Regions from separate parts of the [Ruminococcus] lactaris ATCC 29176 genome, predicted to be linked through region 1. Evidence: predicted binding sites of a transcription regulator. Region 1 holds the regulator's gene; the other holds the start of a gene.

Region 1 (7,955 bases):
CGGGAATCCGATCCTTCCCATTCCGGTATCAATCTTAATATGAAAATACGCAGTCTTTCCAAGTCTTTGTGCAGCCTCTGACATTCCCCGTGCCATTTCTTCAGTATAAACCGCAGCACGAATCTCTTTTTCTACCATCTCCTCGTATTCGTCCGGGAAGACACATCCCAGTACCAGAATCGGCTTTTTGATCCCCTGTTCACGCAGGACACCCGCCTCTCCCATACATGCAACAGCATAGCCCCAGATATATGGCATCTCTTCAAACATTTTCGCCAGCGGAACTGCCCCATGACCATATCCGTCGGTCTTGATGACTGCGATCAGTTTTCCGTCTTCGCCAATCCGCTTTTTCATCTGCTCCATATTATATGCAATGGCATCCAAATCGATATATGCACAAACTCTGCTGTATTTCTTCATTTAGTTACACTCCTTTGCTTTCTTCATCGCTACCTGTATTCCATGGATCAGATCCCTTGCGAGAACACTGTAACCACCTTTTTTATCCCTTGCCTCATCTCCACCACAGGCATGCAGAAAAACGCCTGTCACTGCACTTTGAAATCCATCCATTCCCTGTGCGAGAAGTCCGGTGATCACACCCGCAAGCACATCTCCCGAACCGCCTTTTGCCATGGCTGCATTGCCTGCCAGATTAAGGAAGTTCTGCCTGTCTTTCTGGGCAACTATCGTCCTGCTGTCTTTTAAGACACAGATACACGGGGATTCCTCGGTAAACCGGTGAAGTACTTCAAACCGCCGTTCTACAATTTCTGATACAGAGATTCCTGTCAGCCGGGACATTTCTTTCATATGAGGGGTGAGGATCATATTTTTCCCAAGTTTTTTATACAGATCTTTCCTTCCTGCAAGAAGGTTCAGTCCATCTGCATCAATCACGCAGGAACACTTTGCTTTCTCTATTGTATGCAGCAAAATCTTTTCTGATCTACTGCTTTGTCCTAATCCACAGCCGATACAGATGACATCTGCCCACCCGATCAGTTGATCCAGTTTCTCTTCATCATACTCTCTATAGCAGGAAATGATCGCCTCTGGAAGAAGTCCCTGAAGTACCTGCCTGTTCTCTTCTGCTGTATAGATCTGGACAAGTCCGGCACCAACCGTATACGCTGCTGTAGCTGAAAGATAAGCTGCTCCTGCCATTCCCGGACTGCCGGTGATCATAAGGACTCTGCCAAAACTGCCCTTATGCGAATCCTCTTTTCTTTCCGGCAGCAGATTTCCCAGCTCCTTTTTATCATAGGTCATGCAGACACTTTTCTGTTCAAAAAAGTACTCGGGATCAATCCCGATCGTTACCGGAACAACCTCTCCCGCACAGATCTGTCCCGGATACAAAGCACAGCCACGCTTCTGACATGCCATAGATACTGTCAGTTCCGCCTGAAATGCAATACCAAGCACCTTTCCTGTAGCAGAACAGATTCCTGATGGAATATCCACTGCAACCTTCTGTGCCGTCTGCCGGTTCATCCATCCGATCACATCTCTGTAGTGTCCTGCAACTTCTCTGCACAGACCAACGCCAAAAATTGCATCAATGATCACAGTATACTCTTTCTCGGGGATTTCTGTAAACAAATTAATCCCGAGATTTTTGTCGATCTGAGCCTGCAATCTGCATTCTTCCGTCATAGAGCTTTCTCTTCCCGTAAAAAGCACATCCACATGGCAGCCCTTTTCAGCCAGAAGTCTTGCCACAGCAAATCCATCTCCGCCATTATTTCCACTGCCGCATACGATCAGTGGTCGCCTTAAATCCTTTTTCTTTTCTTCCAGTACTTCAACAATTTTTAATGCTGCCCTCTCCATAAGAACCACAGAAGGTACACCGATCTGCTGGATCGTATACTGATCTGCTTTCTTCATCTGTTCTCCGTCCGGTAAATATCTCATGAGCAGTCCCCTTTCTTTTAAAGACAAACTGCTGCGGACCGGTCCAGCTATGACCATACCCGCAGCAGTCCTCTGCTATTTTTGAATTTCATTGTGCTGGCTGATATTATAAGACAATTTCATCAGACTGTCAGCAAGATGTACACTCTCCACAATGACATCCTTGGGAAGTGTAAGATCCGTATGTGCAAAATTCCAAATGGCCTTGATCCCATTCGCTACCAGGACATCCGCTACTTCCTCCGCTTTTGACTTGGGAAGTGTAAGAGCTGCAATCTCAATATCATTTTCCTGCAGGTATCCTTCCAGTTCATCCAGCATTCTGACAGGGATTCCCCGGATCGTCACTCCCTCAAGACGCGGATTCACATCAAATAAACTTTTTAAAATAAATCCATTCCGTTCAAATGATGCATAATTTGCCAGTGCCTGTCCAAGATTACCGGCACCGATAATAATAAAGTTATGATCCTTATCCAGTCCCAGTATCTTTCCAATCTCCGTATAAAGGTACTTTACATTATATCCATATCCCTGCTGTCCAAATCCACCGAAATTGTTCAGATCCTGCCGGATCTGGGATGCTGTTACCTGCATCTTTTTACTCAGGTCATTGGATGAGATCCTCTCTACACCCGCTTCAAGCAGGTCTCCCAAATATCTATAATATCTTGGAAGCCTGGAAATTACGGCACGTGATATTTTTCTTTGTTCCACTTCCATTGCCCTCCACATCATAATCTACCCAACATTATATAGAATAGTTAAACTTCTGTCAAACTTTACTTTCCTACTTCTTGTATTTTCGGCTATTTTCGATATAATAGATACTTGGAGTTTTATAATAATGAAGAGCCATTTTAAAATAAGAACTATGATATAAGGAGTTTATTGATTATGATTTTAGCCTGTCACAATCTGAATAAAGCATTCGGCGAACATACCATTGTCTGCGACGGTTCTTTTCATATTGAAGACCGGGAGAAGGCAGCTCTTGTCGGGATCAATGGTGCCGGGAAATCTACGATTCTGAAAATGATCATCGGGGAGGAACCCCTGGACGGTGGCGATGTTATTCTTGCCAAAGGGAAGACTCTCGGTTATCTTGCACAGCGTCAGGATCTGACATCCGGCAATACAATCTATGAGGAAGTAAAAAGTGCAAAAGCCGATATCTTTGCAATGGAAGCCCAGCTTCGTTCCATCGAGCAGGAACTGAAATCCTTAACCGGGGAAGATCTGAAAAACCGGCTGGATACATACAACCGGCTTCAGTCTGAATATGAGGCCAAAAATGGCTATGCCTGTGAAAGTGAAATCACTGGTGTCCTGAAGGGGCTTGGATTTACAGAGGATGATTTTTCCAAGCAGACCGATACCCTCTCAGGAGGTCAGAAGACACGAGTCTCTCTTGGAAAACTGCTTCTGACAAGCCCTGATATCCTCTTACTGGACGAGCCGACCAACCATCTGGATCTTAGTTCCATTGCATGGTTGGAAACGTATCTTTTAAATTATTCAGGAGCCGTATTGATTGTTTCCCATGACCGGTATTTTCTGAACCGTGTCGTAACAAAAGTCATTGAGGTCGATCAGGCTCATATTCGTATGTATATGGGAAACTACAAAGCCTATGCAGCGAAAAAGCAACAGATCCGTGATGCCCGCCTGAAAGAATACATGAACCAGCAGCGTGAAATAAAGCATCAGCAGGCAGTCATCGAGAAACTTCGTTCTTTCAACCGGGAGAAATCCATCAAGCGGGCTGAAAGCCGGGAAAAAATGTTGGACCGTATCACTCCTGTTGAAAAGCCCGTTGAAAGCGTCCGCGAAATGCACTTTTCTCTTGAGCCGTCCTGTATCAGCGGATCGGACGTCCTGACAGTTGAACATCTGTCCAAACGCTTTGACAGCCAGCAACTTTTTCAGGATATCAGCTTTGAGATCCATCGCGGGGAACACGTTGCCATCATTGGTGATAATGGTACAGGAAAAACTACCCTGTTAAAAATTATCAACCAAGTAGTCTCTGCAGACGAGGGATCTTTCACGCTTGGATCAAAAGTCAAAATCGGATATTACGATCAGGAACATCACGTCCTTCATGATGAAAAGACGATTTTCGATGAAATTTCCGATGACTACCCATCCCTGACTCATACGCAGATCCGCAATACACTTGCTGCATTTCAGTTTACCGGGGAGGAAGTCTTTAAACAAATCCGTACACTCAGCGGTGGCGAAAAAGGACGTGTATCCCTCGCAAAGCTGATGCTGTCCGAGGCAAATTTCCTGATTCTCGATGAACCTACCAACCATCTGGATATTACCTCCAAGGAAATCCTGGAAGAAGCCCTGAACAACTACAGCGGAACGGTTCTTTATGTCTCCCATGACCGGTATTTTATTAATCAGACCTGTTCCCGCATTTTGGAGCTTGTCAATCAGACTTTTGTAAATTATATCGGAAACTATGACTACTATCTTGAAAAGAAAGAAGAACTGACCCGGGCATACGCATCTGCCCCTGCCGTATCTGCCGGTATTGCTCCCTCGGAATCTTCTTCCGACAATCAGACAGAATCCAAATTGAGCTGGCAGGAGCAGAAAGAGCAGCAGGCAAAAGAGCGGAAACGCAAAAACGATCTGAAAAAGACAGAAGAAGAAATTGCAAAGCTGGAAGAACGAAATACCGTAATCGATGAAGAACTGACAAAAGAAGAAATTTACTCCAACTCCATCGAATGTCAGAAACTTTCTACCGAGCGGGCTGAAAATGAGGAAAAGCTGGAAGCCTTGTACGAGCGGTGGGAAGAGTTGGCGGAGGACGTGTAATAAATTTGTATTTGTTGGGGTGAAAATGATTCGGTATCAGGAAGGCTTTTTGACAGAAGAGCGTCCATATCCGCCCTTGCTGTTGCATCGCAGTGCAGGACCCGCTTTACCTCAGCCCGTTGACAACTTGTAACAGGAATGTGGAAACACTCGTGCAGAGGCACTCCTGTTTACGTTCCTTAACAAGTTGGGCAAAGTGTCTTCGGAACGCTCCTTGTCAATGCACTGCTCACGCAACAGCAAGGGTGGATATTAGGCTTTTCAAATCAGAAAATTTTCCCTCATACCAGAACATTTTCTCCCAACAAAGACGAAATTCCAATAAGAAATAAAGAGCCGGATGGCTATCGACGAAGATAAATGCTCCATCAAATAGTAAATACAATATTTACGAGATGCCAGGGTCAAAAGGTCTAAGCCCACATGAGCTTGCTCATAGGTGGGTGAAAGACCTTAGGCTCCGCCCCGATATGAGCATAAAAGTGGGATGATAATCCCACGATATGCGAATATTGGGTAGGATTGTGGAAGTGCGTAGCACGGAGCAATCCGTAGGCATCAAAGTCGGGGGCTTTTGCCCCCGACATCTTTACGATCGAGTATCTTAGTCAATAGCCATCCGGCTTTTTTCTATTCTTTTTAAATTTGCATTGTTGAGTGACTACGCTGTGGAGTCAGAAAAAAACTTCTTACTGTGACTACCAGCGGAAAGCAGGGTATTCCTGAGCAGGTGCATTAGCAGGGAGCGTTCCGAAGACACTTTGCAGCGTTTGTTAGAGAAAGTAAATCGAGTGCCATTGCACGAAGATTTCCACTTTCGAGTTACAAACGGTCAACGGGCTGAGGTAAAGCGGGCCTGCACCGCGAAGGAATGTCCCTGCTTTCCGCGTCCGCTTCGCCACAAAGAAGCTTTCTGATTTACAAGCGTATCACCCCAACAACTACAAATTTTCTACCTTAATCTCCCGCTCTCATATCTGCTCTTCATCTGCAGAAACCGAACCAGCCCTGCATACCGTTCTTCCAAAGATTCTTCACGTTCTGCATATTCCAGACTTTCTGCAGCCGCCGTCAGAAATCGTTCGCTCAGTACAAGCCTGTGCTTTTTCAGATATTCCAGTTTTTCTTCATTTTTTTCAAGATCCAGAAATTCCAGAATCATCGTCATATCATCCTGCAGTGCCTCGGATTCACAAATCGGAGCAACTTCTTCTATCTTTTCAAAACGATATTTCTGTCCCCACTCATCTGCCTGTTCCCGGATTAATGGACTCATAAAATTCACCAGTCTGCTCACAAAAACTTTTCCCTTTGTTCTGTTCACCGCTACATAGACAACCATTTCTTCTCTCGTCTCTGTCGATATGGCACAATGCAGTATCTCATAAATACCACCTTTAAAATGACGATATTTTTCTCCTGCTTCTGGCTTTTTTCTTTCCATTTTTCTGTTTCCCTCTTTCTGCTGTCTGCATCTAACTGTCAGATTGTACTTTCTGTTGCTCTTTAACTGAAGAGTTTAAGGATCAGGAATCTGTCCTTCCTGACTTTTAATATAATTTCGCACTGATTGTCTTTGGTCTGAATCCATTTTCATCCAGTGCTTCAAGAATCTTCTTCTTATGGTCTGTTCCAAATGCTTCCATGGTGATACGAAGTTCTACCGCTGCGTTTCGATTCGTACTTACAAACTGATTATGCTCAAGTTTGATAATATTACCCTGGACATTTGCGATCGTCTCTGCCACGCGTGCAAGCTCACCCGGCTTATCCGGAAGAAGCACGGATACGGAGAAAATACGGTCTCTCTGGATCAGTCCATGCTGAACGATGGAGGACATGGTAATCACATCCATATTTCCTCCACTCAGTACACAGACAACTTTCTTTCCTTTACAGTCAAGCTGCTTCAGTGCTGCCACAGAAAGAAGGCCCGAATTTTCTACGATCATTTTATGATTCTCAACCATATCCAGAAATGCTCCGATCAGCTCATCATCTTCTACCAGAAGAATATCATCTACATTTTCCTGAACATACGGCAGATTCTGATCTCCGACTTCCTTTACAGCCGTTCCGTCTGCAATCGTATTGGCAGAATCAAGTTCTACAACTTCCCCTGCTTTCAGTGCTGCTGTCATGCTGGCTGCCCCTGCAGGTTCAACTCCGATCACTTTGATCTTCGGATTCAGCATCTTTGCAAGTGTTGAAACTCCGGTGATCAGACCACCGCCACCGATCGGGACAAGAATATAATCAACTGTCGGAAGTTCCTGTACGATCTCCATTGCAATCGATCCCTGACCGGTAGCGACATCCAGATCATTAAACGGATGCACAAATGTGTAGCCATTTTCTTCTGCAAGCTTGCAGGCATACTGATATGCATCATCGTATACATCCCCATGAAGTACAACTTCTGCCCCATAGCTCTTGGTTCTGTTTACCTTGATTAAAGGTGTAACTGTCGGCATAACAATCGTTGCCTTGCATCCAAATTCTCTTGCTGCAAATGCAACTCCCTGTGCATGGTTGCCGGCAGAAGCTGTAATCAGTCCTCTGTTCCGTTCTTCCTCTGTCAGCGTACTGATCTTATAGTAAGCTCCCCTGATCTTGTATGCTCCTGTATGCTGCATATTTTCCGGTTTCAGATATACTTTTGCTCCCGTCTGCGTGCTGAGATACTCACTGAAAACCAGCTTTGTAGGATTTGTCACTTTCTTGACAAGTTCACTTGCTTCTTCAAATTTCTCCAATGTCATCATTTTTTTCTTCCTCCCTGTAGAACAGTGCCTTTACAAACTCTTCCGAATCAAACTTCTGCAGATCATCGATTGTCTCACCAACTCCGATATATTTTACCGGGATACCCAGTTCTGCCTGAATCGCTACAGCAATTCCACCCTTTGCAGTTCCATCCATTTTCGTAAGAACGATTCCTGTAATGTCTGTCACTTCATTAAATTCTTTTGCCTGTGCCAGAGCATTCTGTCCCGTCGTGGCATCTAATACGACTAGTGTCTCACGAAAAGCATCCGGATATTCTCTGTCGATTACCCGGTTGATCTTCTTTAACTCTTCCATAAGATTTTTCTTATTATGCAGTCTGCCTGCTGTATCACACAAAAGTACATCCGCTTTTCTTGCTTTTGCGGCTGCTACCGCATCATAGACAACTGACGCAGGATCTGCACCTT
Region 2 (7,955 bases), 120 kb from region 1:
CATTTTCACATTCCACGATATACCATTCGGCTCCTGCATTTGACTGCTTCTCTAAAATTTTTACTTTTCTTCTAATTGCCTCTTTTGAATCATCTTTTGTTCTCAATATAAAATTGGCTGCAATTACTACTAACATAAGAATTACCAAAATCGCAAAAATTACAGGAAAAGCTTCTCCAAATTTATCTACTCCTGAATTATCAATTCTAACTGTCATCTTCTTCTCTCCCCTTTAATCTTTTTTCCTTATTACAAGTGACAAAACAAATCCAATCCCAGTTACTCCACTAAGACCATAAAAAAGCTTTCCACTTGACTGCAATATTTCATACTTTCGCTGATTTCCACCAAGTGTTCCCGTCTCATTCGATACAAATTCTCCATCAACCATTGTTCCAAAACTGACTTCTATTCCTTTTTGGGTTTCTGCAGTTTTTCCATACAAAGCTCCCATTAAGAGAAAACTTATAGTCAAAACTAACATAAGAACTGCTATAATTTTTCTATTCATCTTTTCCCCTCCCTTCGTTTTTACTTTTGTACTTACTTTATTATACATTTTATTTTTCTTTTTTCAATACTTATAACTAAAGTTTTAGTTATTACTTTCTTTAATTTTAGTGTTTAGCTACATTATAATGATTCGAAAGTAGGTGATTAACATGGCTATTAATTACAAAACTCTCGGAGATCGCATAAAAACCAAGCGAATTTCTCAAGGTATTACTCAAGAAAAATTTGCAGAACATATGGACGTTTCTGTTGGCTATATCAGCCAGTTAGAGCGAGGCATATCGAAAGTCAGTCTTGAGCGGTTAGTTTCCATTTCCGAATATTTTAATTGCAATATAGATTTCTTTATAGATGGAATTAATTCCAATACTGAACACTATCTAGCTCAGGATTTCGAAGAACTCTATGCTCAACTTTCTTCTCATGAGAAAAATATCTTAAAAATTTTATTACAAGAATATATTCACAACCGCTAAATAAAATGTAAGGCGTAGCACTAAATCAAAATTAGTACTACGCCTTACATTTTATTTCTCCCGTCTATTTTCCCGTCCTTAGATCATCGGCAGTAATTCTCTCATCAGATTTACACTATGTGTAATTGCCTGCTTCTCAAAGGTCGGATAGTCAACCTGTGCTGTTCCGTCTGCCTTATCTGAAATTGCTCTGATAATAACATACGGAATGTGATTCAGATATGCTCCATGTGCGATTGCTGCACCTTCCATTTCAGTACATTTTGCCTGAAAATTTTCAACAATCCGATCTTTTACTTCCTTTTTGGAAATAAACTGATCACCACTCGCAACTCTTCCCATAAAGGTGCGGATCTCCGGATTTGCCTTTTTATTTGCCTGCATTGCTTTTTCAGCAAGTTCCTTATCTGCCGGAAATGCAAATACATCCATTCTTGGAACCTGTCCGACCGGATCGCCCAATGCACTTACATCCATGTCATGATGCACTGCATCTGTAGAGATTACGATATCGCCAATATTGATCTCTGCATCCAAAGAACCTGCCACGCCCGTATTGATCAACTCATCAACATGATAACAATCTGCAAGAATCTGCGTACAGATCGCCGCATTTACTTTACCAATTCCGCTCTGCACAACTACAGCATCTTTTCCATAAAGCTTTCCTTTGTAGAATTTCATAGATGCTTTTTCATTCATCTCACATTCCTGCATATCCGCAATTAACTCACGGACTTCCTCTTCCATTGCACCGATAATTCCTATCATATTTTTGCTTCTCCTTTGATAAAAGGCTATTCAACCGGTAATCTTTACCAAATCAAATAGCCTTTCTGCTTATATATAAGCTTACTTTTTATTAACTTTACACAAAATTATTCGGCTTATTTATAATTTACGATCTTACCAAAATCAGCCTTCAGAGATGCTCCACCTACAAGACCACCATCGATATCTGCCTGAGCAAATAACTCCGGAGCTGTAGCAGCATTTACAGATCCGCCATACTGGATACGGATTGCTTCTGCTGTAGCTTCATCATAAACTTCTGCGATGCATGCACGGATACCTGCACAAACTTCCTGTGCCTGCTCTGTTGTAGCTGTCTTTCCTGTTCCGATTGCCCAGATTGGCTCATAAGCGATTACTGCTGTCTTAGCCTGATCTGCTGTGACTCCCTGGAATCCAACTTTAACCTGCTGACGGATGAAGTCCATTGTTACGCCCTGCTCTCTCTGCTCAAGAGTTTCTCCGCAGCACATGATCGGTGTGATACCATGCTCAAATGCTTTCAGGACTTTCTTATTAACATCCTCATTTGTCTCACCGAAGTAATCTCTTCTCTCTGAATGACCGAGAACTACATATTTAACACCTGCATCTACAAGCATATTCGGAGAAATTTCGCCTGTATAAGCTCCGCTTTCCTCAAAATACATATTCTCAGCACCAACCTGAATATTGGTTCCTTTTGCAGCCTCTACAACCGGTACAATGTCGATAGCCGGTACACAGAATACTACATCAACTTCCTCGTTCGCAACGAGCGGCTTCAACTCTTCTACAAGTGCTACTGCCTCGCTTGGAGTCTTATTCATTTTCCAGTTTCCTGCAATAATTTTTTTTCTTGCCATTGTTCTATCTCCTTTTCCATATTACAGGGATATTCACCCTATCATGCCTGTCCGTTGCATACGCCCGTACTTATCAGATATGGTGAACGTGATCCCTGTCTGGACTCATTTTTTGCTTACGCCCACTTTAGTCAGGTGATTATTTATCATTTGCTGCTGCAACACCCGGAAGTTCTTTTCCTTCAAGGAACTCAAGTGATGCACCGCCACCTGTTGAAATATGAGTCATCTTGTCACCATATCCAAGCTGATTTACAGCGGCTGCTGAATCTCCACCACCGATGATCGTTACTGCATCAGTCGCAGCCAGTGCTTCTGCTACTGCTTTTGTACCTGCTGCAAATTTAGGCATCTCGAAGCATCCCATTGGTCCGTTCCATACAACTGTCTTAGCTGTCTTAACAGCATCAGCAAATAACTCTGCTGTCTTCGGTCCGATATCAAGACCTTCCCATCCATCCGGGATTTCTCCACTTGCAACTACCTGAATATTTGCATCATTTGAGAAATCATCAGCGATCACATTATCAACCGGAAGAAGCAGCTTTACACCTTTATCTTCTGCTTTTTTCAGCATATCAAGTGCATACTGGCAATAGTCTTCCTCAAGGAGAGATGTACCAACATTTCCACCCATTGCTTTGCTGAATGTATAAGCCATTCCACCTCCAATGATCAGTGTATCAACTTTCTCAAGCAAGTTCTCGATAACTGAGATTTTGCTGGATACTTTTGCACCACCAAGGATTGCAACAAATGGTCTTTCCGGATTCTCTACAGCATTTCCGAGGAAATCGATTTCTTTCTGCATCAGATATCCAACAACTGCTGTATCAACAAACTGAGTCACTCCAACGTTAGAGCAGTGTGCTCTGTGAGCTGTTCCGAATGCATCATTCACAAATACATCGCAAAGAGATGCAAGATCTTTGCTGAATGCCTCACCATTCTTTGTCTCTTCTGCTCTGTAACGTGTATTCTCAAGAAGGATAACGTCTCCGTCCTGCATTGCTTCAACAGCCGCTTTTGCGTTCGGTCCTACAACTTCCGGATCTGCTGCAAATTTTACTTCCTGTCCAAGAAGTTCGGAAAGTCTTACTGCAACCGGTGCAAGAGACAGCTCCGGTTTTGGCTCTCCCTTCGGCTTTCCAAGATGAGAGCAGAGGATTACCTTTCCACCGTCTGCAATCAGCTTTTTGATCGTCGGAAGTGCTGCTACGATACGGTTCTCATCTGTAATTTTTCCATCGATAAGTGGAACATTGAAGTCACATCTTACAAGGACTCTCTTTCCTTTTACATTAATATCATCTACTGATTTTTTGTTAAGTGCTGCCATAATAATAGCCTCCTGTTAATCTTTCTTTGCTTGATAGCAAAAATGGAGTCCGGTCCAACAATAAGACCGGACCCCATTGTGAGTCAATAATTCAAATTGCTTATTAAGTCATGATCCTCTTATGAGAATTAAGCCTCAAGAAGTTTTCCGAAGTATTTGATTGTTCTTACCATCTGGCTTGTGTAAGAGTTCTCATTGTCATACCATGAAACAACCTGAACCTCTGTTGTACCATCGCCAACCGGAAGAGCCATTGTCTGAGTTGAATCGAACAGAGAACCAAATCTCATTCCTACGATATCGCTGGAAACGATCTGATCTTCGTTGTATCCATAAGACTCATTAGCTGCTGCCTTCATAGCTGCATTGATCTGATCTACTGTAACTTCTCCATCAACTACTGCTGTAAGGATTGTTGTAGAACCTGTTGGTGTAGGAACACGCTGTGCAGATCCGATCAGCTTGCCATTCAGTTCTGGGATAACAAGACCGATTGCCTTTGCAGCACCTGTGCTGTTAGGAACGATATTAACTGCTGCTGCACGGGATCTTCTGAGATCGCCTTTTCTCTGCGGTCCATCAAGAGTCATCTGATCTCCTGTGTAAGCATGGATTGTACACATGATACCGGACTTGATTGCTGCAAGGTCATTAAGAGCTTTTGCCATCGGAGCCAGGCAGTTTGTTGTACAAGAAGCTGCTGAGATGATGTTGTCATCTTTTGTAAGTGTCTCGTGGTTTACATTGTAAACGATTGTCGGAAGGTCATTTCCAGCCGGAGCGGAGATAACTACTTTCTTAGCACCTGCATCGATGTGAGCCTGAGCTTTTGCTTTGGATGTATAGAATCCTGTACACTCCAGAACAACGTCAACACCGATCTCTCCCCAAGGAAGTTCAGCTGCATTAGCCTTAGCGTAGATTTTGATCTCTTTTCCGTCAACTGTGATGGAATCCTCTCCTGCCTCTACTTTATCAGCCAGAGCGTATGTTCCCTGAGTTGAGTCATATTTTAACAGATGAGCAAGCATCTTAGGGGATGTAAGGTCGTTGATTGCTACTACCTCATATCCTTCTGCTCCGAACATCTGTCTGAAAGCAAGACGTCCGATACGTCCAAAACCATTGATCGCTACTTTTACTGCCATGATTAATTCCTCCTAAAAGTTTTTAAAAAGTTATGACTGTTCTTCAGCCATGGCGATAAACTCTTTACAAAGCGATGATTGTTAAGAATTCATCAACTAAATTAATTGTACTAAAACAAGAACAAAAATTCAAGTACTAAATCCATTTAAATACAATTTTATGGAACAATCCTTTGAAATACAGGTTTGCGTCCATGAAATTCTGCATAATAACTAAAGCCACATTCCCGGAGTATTTCCGTTGCCTTTTCAAATTCATAAGCAACATGGGCAGGTTCATGGGCATCCGCCCCGATCGTAATGATCTCCCCGCCAAGCTCCCGGTAACGTTTCAGTACATCCGGGTGGGGATTCGGGAATCCAAGTCCGTATTTTATACCCGCCAGGTTCATTTCCAGTCCTTTTCCCTCTGCGATCAGTTTTTTCAGGACCGCATCAATCTCATCCGAAAATTTTCTATAAGAATATTCCGCTGCCTGATGGATTCCATAACGGACCACATAATCCAGATGTCCCAGTGCATCAAAATCTTTCACTGCCTCCACATTCTCCAGTATTTCCCGGAAAGCCATCCGGTAGACTTCTTCATCCGTTCTTCCTTCAAAGATTTTACGATAATAAGGATCCTGTCCACCAACCAGATGAACAGATCCAATTACAAAATCAAAGGGATATGCTTCTGTCAGTCGGTGATACGCTTCTCCAAGATGCTTCTGAAGCCCAATCTCCACTCCGATCCTCAGATCCAGTTTTCCTTTATATTGTTCCTTCAGACGGTTAAGCTGTCCAAAATACTCATCCAGGTCAAATTGAAATGCATTTGCCGGAAAATCCGGGGTCTCCGGAAAGTCCAGATCCATATGATCTGTGATACAGACTCCTTCCAGTCCTTTTTCAACCGCTGCATCCAGCATGGAAGTAACCGTTGCTTCACTGTCAGCCGAAAAGCACGTATGCATGTGGCAGTCACTTTTTATCATAATATTGTTCCGCCTCCAAGTACATATTCTCCGTCATATAATACCACTGCCTGCCCCGGTGTTGCTGCACGGATCGGCTCGTCAAATGTACAGACGATTTCATCTTCTCCCGTCCGTTCCACAGTACACCATGCTCCTTTATGGTTATAGCGGATCTTTGCAAAGATACGTACCGGCTCTGTGATCTGCTCCACACTCATAAAATTCAGTTCATTTGCACGCACTGTATAAGTCAGGGATTCCTCGTAAGTTCCGATCACAACTTCGTTGGTTTCAGGACGGATTTCAAGGACGAATGCCGGGTATCCCAAAGCCAATCCAAGCCCTTTCCGCTGCCCCACCGTATAATGGATGATCCCCTTATGCTTTCCAAGAACCTTTCCCTCCGGGGTAACAAAATTACCGGTCGGCAATACCTGATCTGTTGTGTTTTCAATAAACGAAGCGTAATCACCATCCGGTACAAAGCAGATATCCTGACTGTCCGGCTTATGTGCAACCAGAAGTCCGATCTCATCCGCCATTTCCCGGATCCTGTCTTTGGAATATTCTCCTACAGGCATCAGGGTACGTGCCAGTTGTTCCTGGGTTAGATTATACAGTGCATACGTCTGATCTTTTTCCATTGTAGCCGAACGGCGGATCGCATACCTTCCATTTGGAAGATGTTCTATCCTTGCATAATGGCCTGTGGCAATATAATCAGCACCGATAGAAAGGCTTCTTTGAAGCAGTGCCTCCCATTTCACATACCGATTGCATGCAATACAGGGGTTCGGTGTTCTTCCGGCAAGATATTCTTTTGTAAAATATTCGATCACGCTCTTTTGGAACTCATCCTTAAAATTCATGACATAATAAGGAATCCCGATCGCAGCCGCAACTCTTCTTGCGTCATCCACCGCACTCAGTCCACAACAGCCACCATTCTCTTCCTGCACAGTATTTTCTTCGTCCTGCCAGATCTGCATGGTCACACCTATGACATCATATCCCTGCTCCTTCAAAAGCCATGCCGCCACAGATGAATCCACACCTCCGGACATTCCTACAACTACTTTTCCTTTACTCATTAATATTCCTCTTCTTCAGCCTCTTCTCCCTCATGAATATCTGACTTCGGCTTCTTCAGACCTTCAATTTTGATGCCATGCTTTTCAGCATAATCCCAAAGTGCTGCATGGATTGCTTCTTCAGCAAGCAGGGAGCAATGTACCTTTACCGGCGGCAGTCCGTCCAACGCTTCCATAACGGCTTTGTTCGTTACTTCCATTGCCTCCTGAACAGATTTTCCTTTTACCATTTCTGTTGCCATACTGGAAGTTGCAACCGCTGCACCGCATCCAAAAGTCTTGAATTTTACATCCTGGATGATCTGATTTTCATCGATATCCAGATAAATTCTCATGATATCTCCACATTTTGCGTTTCCTACTGTACCTACTCCGCTCGCATTCTCAATTTCCCCTACATTTCTCGGGTGCTGAAAATGATCCATTACCTTTTCTGTATACATTCTGACTTTCCTCCATTAATCTCTGATTTTACCGTTTATTTTTATCCTCTATTCTTATCTTTTATTGTCCTGATCTTTAACTCTTATTTCTGCTTTTTCATAAAGTCTTCATACAGTGGAGACATACTGCGAAGATGTGCCACAATCTCTTTCAGATTGTCAATCGTATAATCAATCTCTTCTTTTGTTGTCTCTGCACTTAAGGTCATACGAAGTGAGCCATGTGCAATCTCATGAGGCAGACCGATGGCGAGAAGTACGTGTGACGGATCCAGAGAACCGGATGTACAGGCTGAACCACTGGATGCACAGATTCCTTTCATATCCAGCATGATCAAAAGGGACT

Evidence for each region. Region 1 encodes Rex, which represses fermentation and respiration genes when NADH is low (regulators of the CRP and FNR family bind a similar motif). Its sites were predicted from a motif close to ATTGTTAANTANTTAACAAT; they were not measured.
Region 2: gap (type I glyceraldehyde-3-phosphate dehydrogenase) is a predicted target of Rex. The motif match lies at 5,191-5,210, and genes of this name have one in related genera.

The regions. Positions count from the first base shown of each region.
Region 1 is NZ_CP102292.1:1,408,881-1,416,835, forward strand. It holds gene alr (alanine racemase) at 1-423, opposite strand, end outside; gene NQ541_RS06690 (bifunctional ADP-dependent NAD(P)H-hydrate dehydratase/NAD(P)H-hydrate epimerase) at 424-1,923, opposite strand; gene NQ541_RS06695 (redox-sensing transcriptional repressor Rex) at 1,999-2,640, opposite strand; gene abc-f (ribosomal protection-like ABC-F family protein) at 2,821-4,758, shown strand; gene NQ541_RS06705 (DUF1653 domain-containing protein) at 5,711-6,202, opposite strand; gene ilvA (threonine ammonia-lyase) at 6,309-7,523, opposite strand; gene ftsY (signal recognition particle-docking protein FtsY) at 7,501-7,955, opposite strand, start outside.
Region 2 is NZ_CP102292.1:1,531,149-1,539,103, forward strand. It holds gene NQ541_RS07215 (DUF2500 domain-containing protein) at 1-217, opposite strand, end outside; gene NQ541_RS07220 (hypothetical protein) at 233-511, opposite strand; gene NQ541_RS07225 (helix-turn-helix domain-containing protein) at 663-989, shown strand; gene NQ541_RS07230 (5'-methylthioadenosine/adenosylhomocysteine nucleosidase) at 1,068-1,760, opposite strand; gene tpiA (triose-phosphate isomerase) at 1,877-2,626, opposite strand; gene NQ541_RS07240 (phosphoglycerate kinase) at 2,766-3,965, opposite strand; gene gap (type I glyceraldehyde-3-phosphate dehydrogenase) at 4,094-5,113, opposite strand; gene NQ541_RS07250 (histidinol-phosphatase HisJ family protein) at 5,272-6,093, opposite strand; gene mnmA (tRNA 2-thiouridine(34) synthase MnmA) at 6,090-7,166, opposite strand; gene nifU (Fe-S cluster assembly scaffold protein NifU) at 7,166-7,609, opposite strand; gene nifS (cysteine desulfurase NifS) at 7,693-7,955, opposite strand, start outside.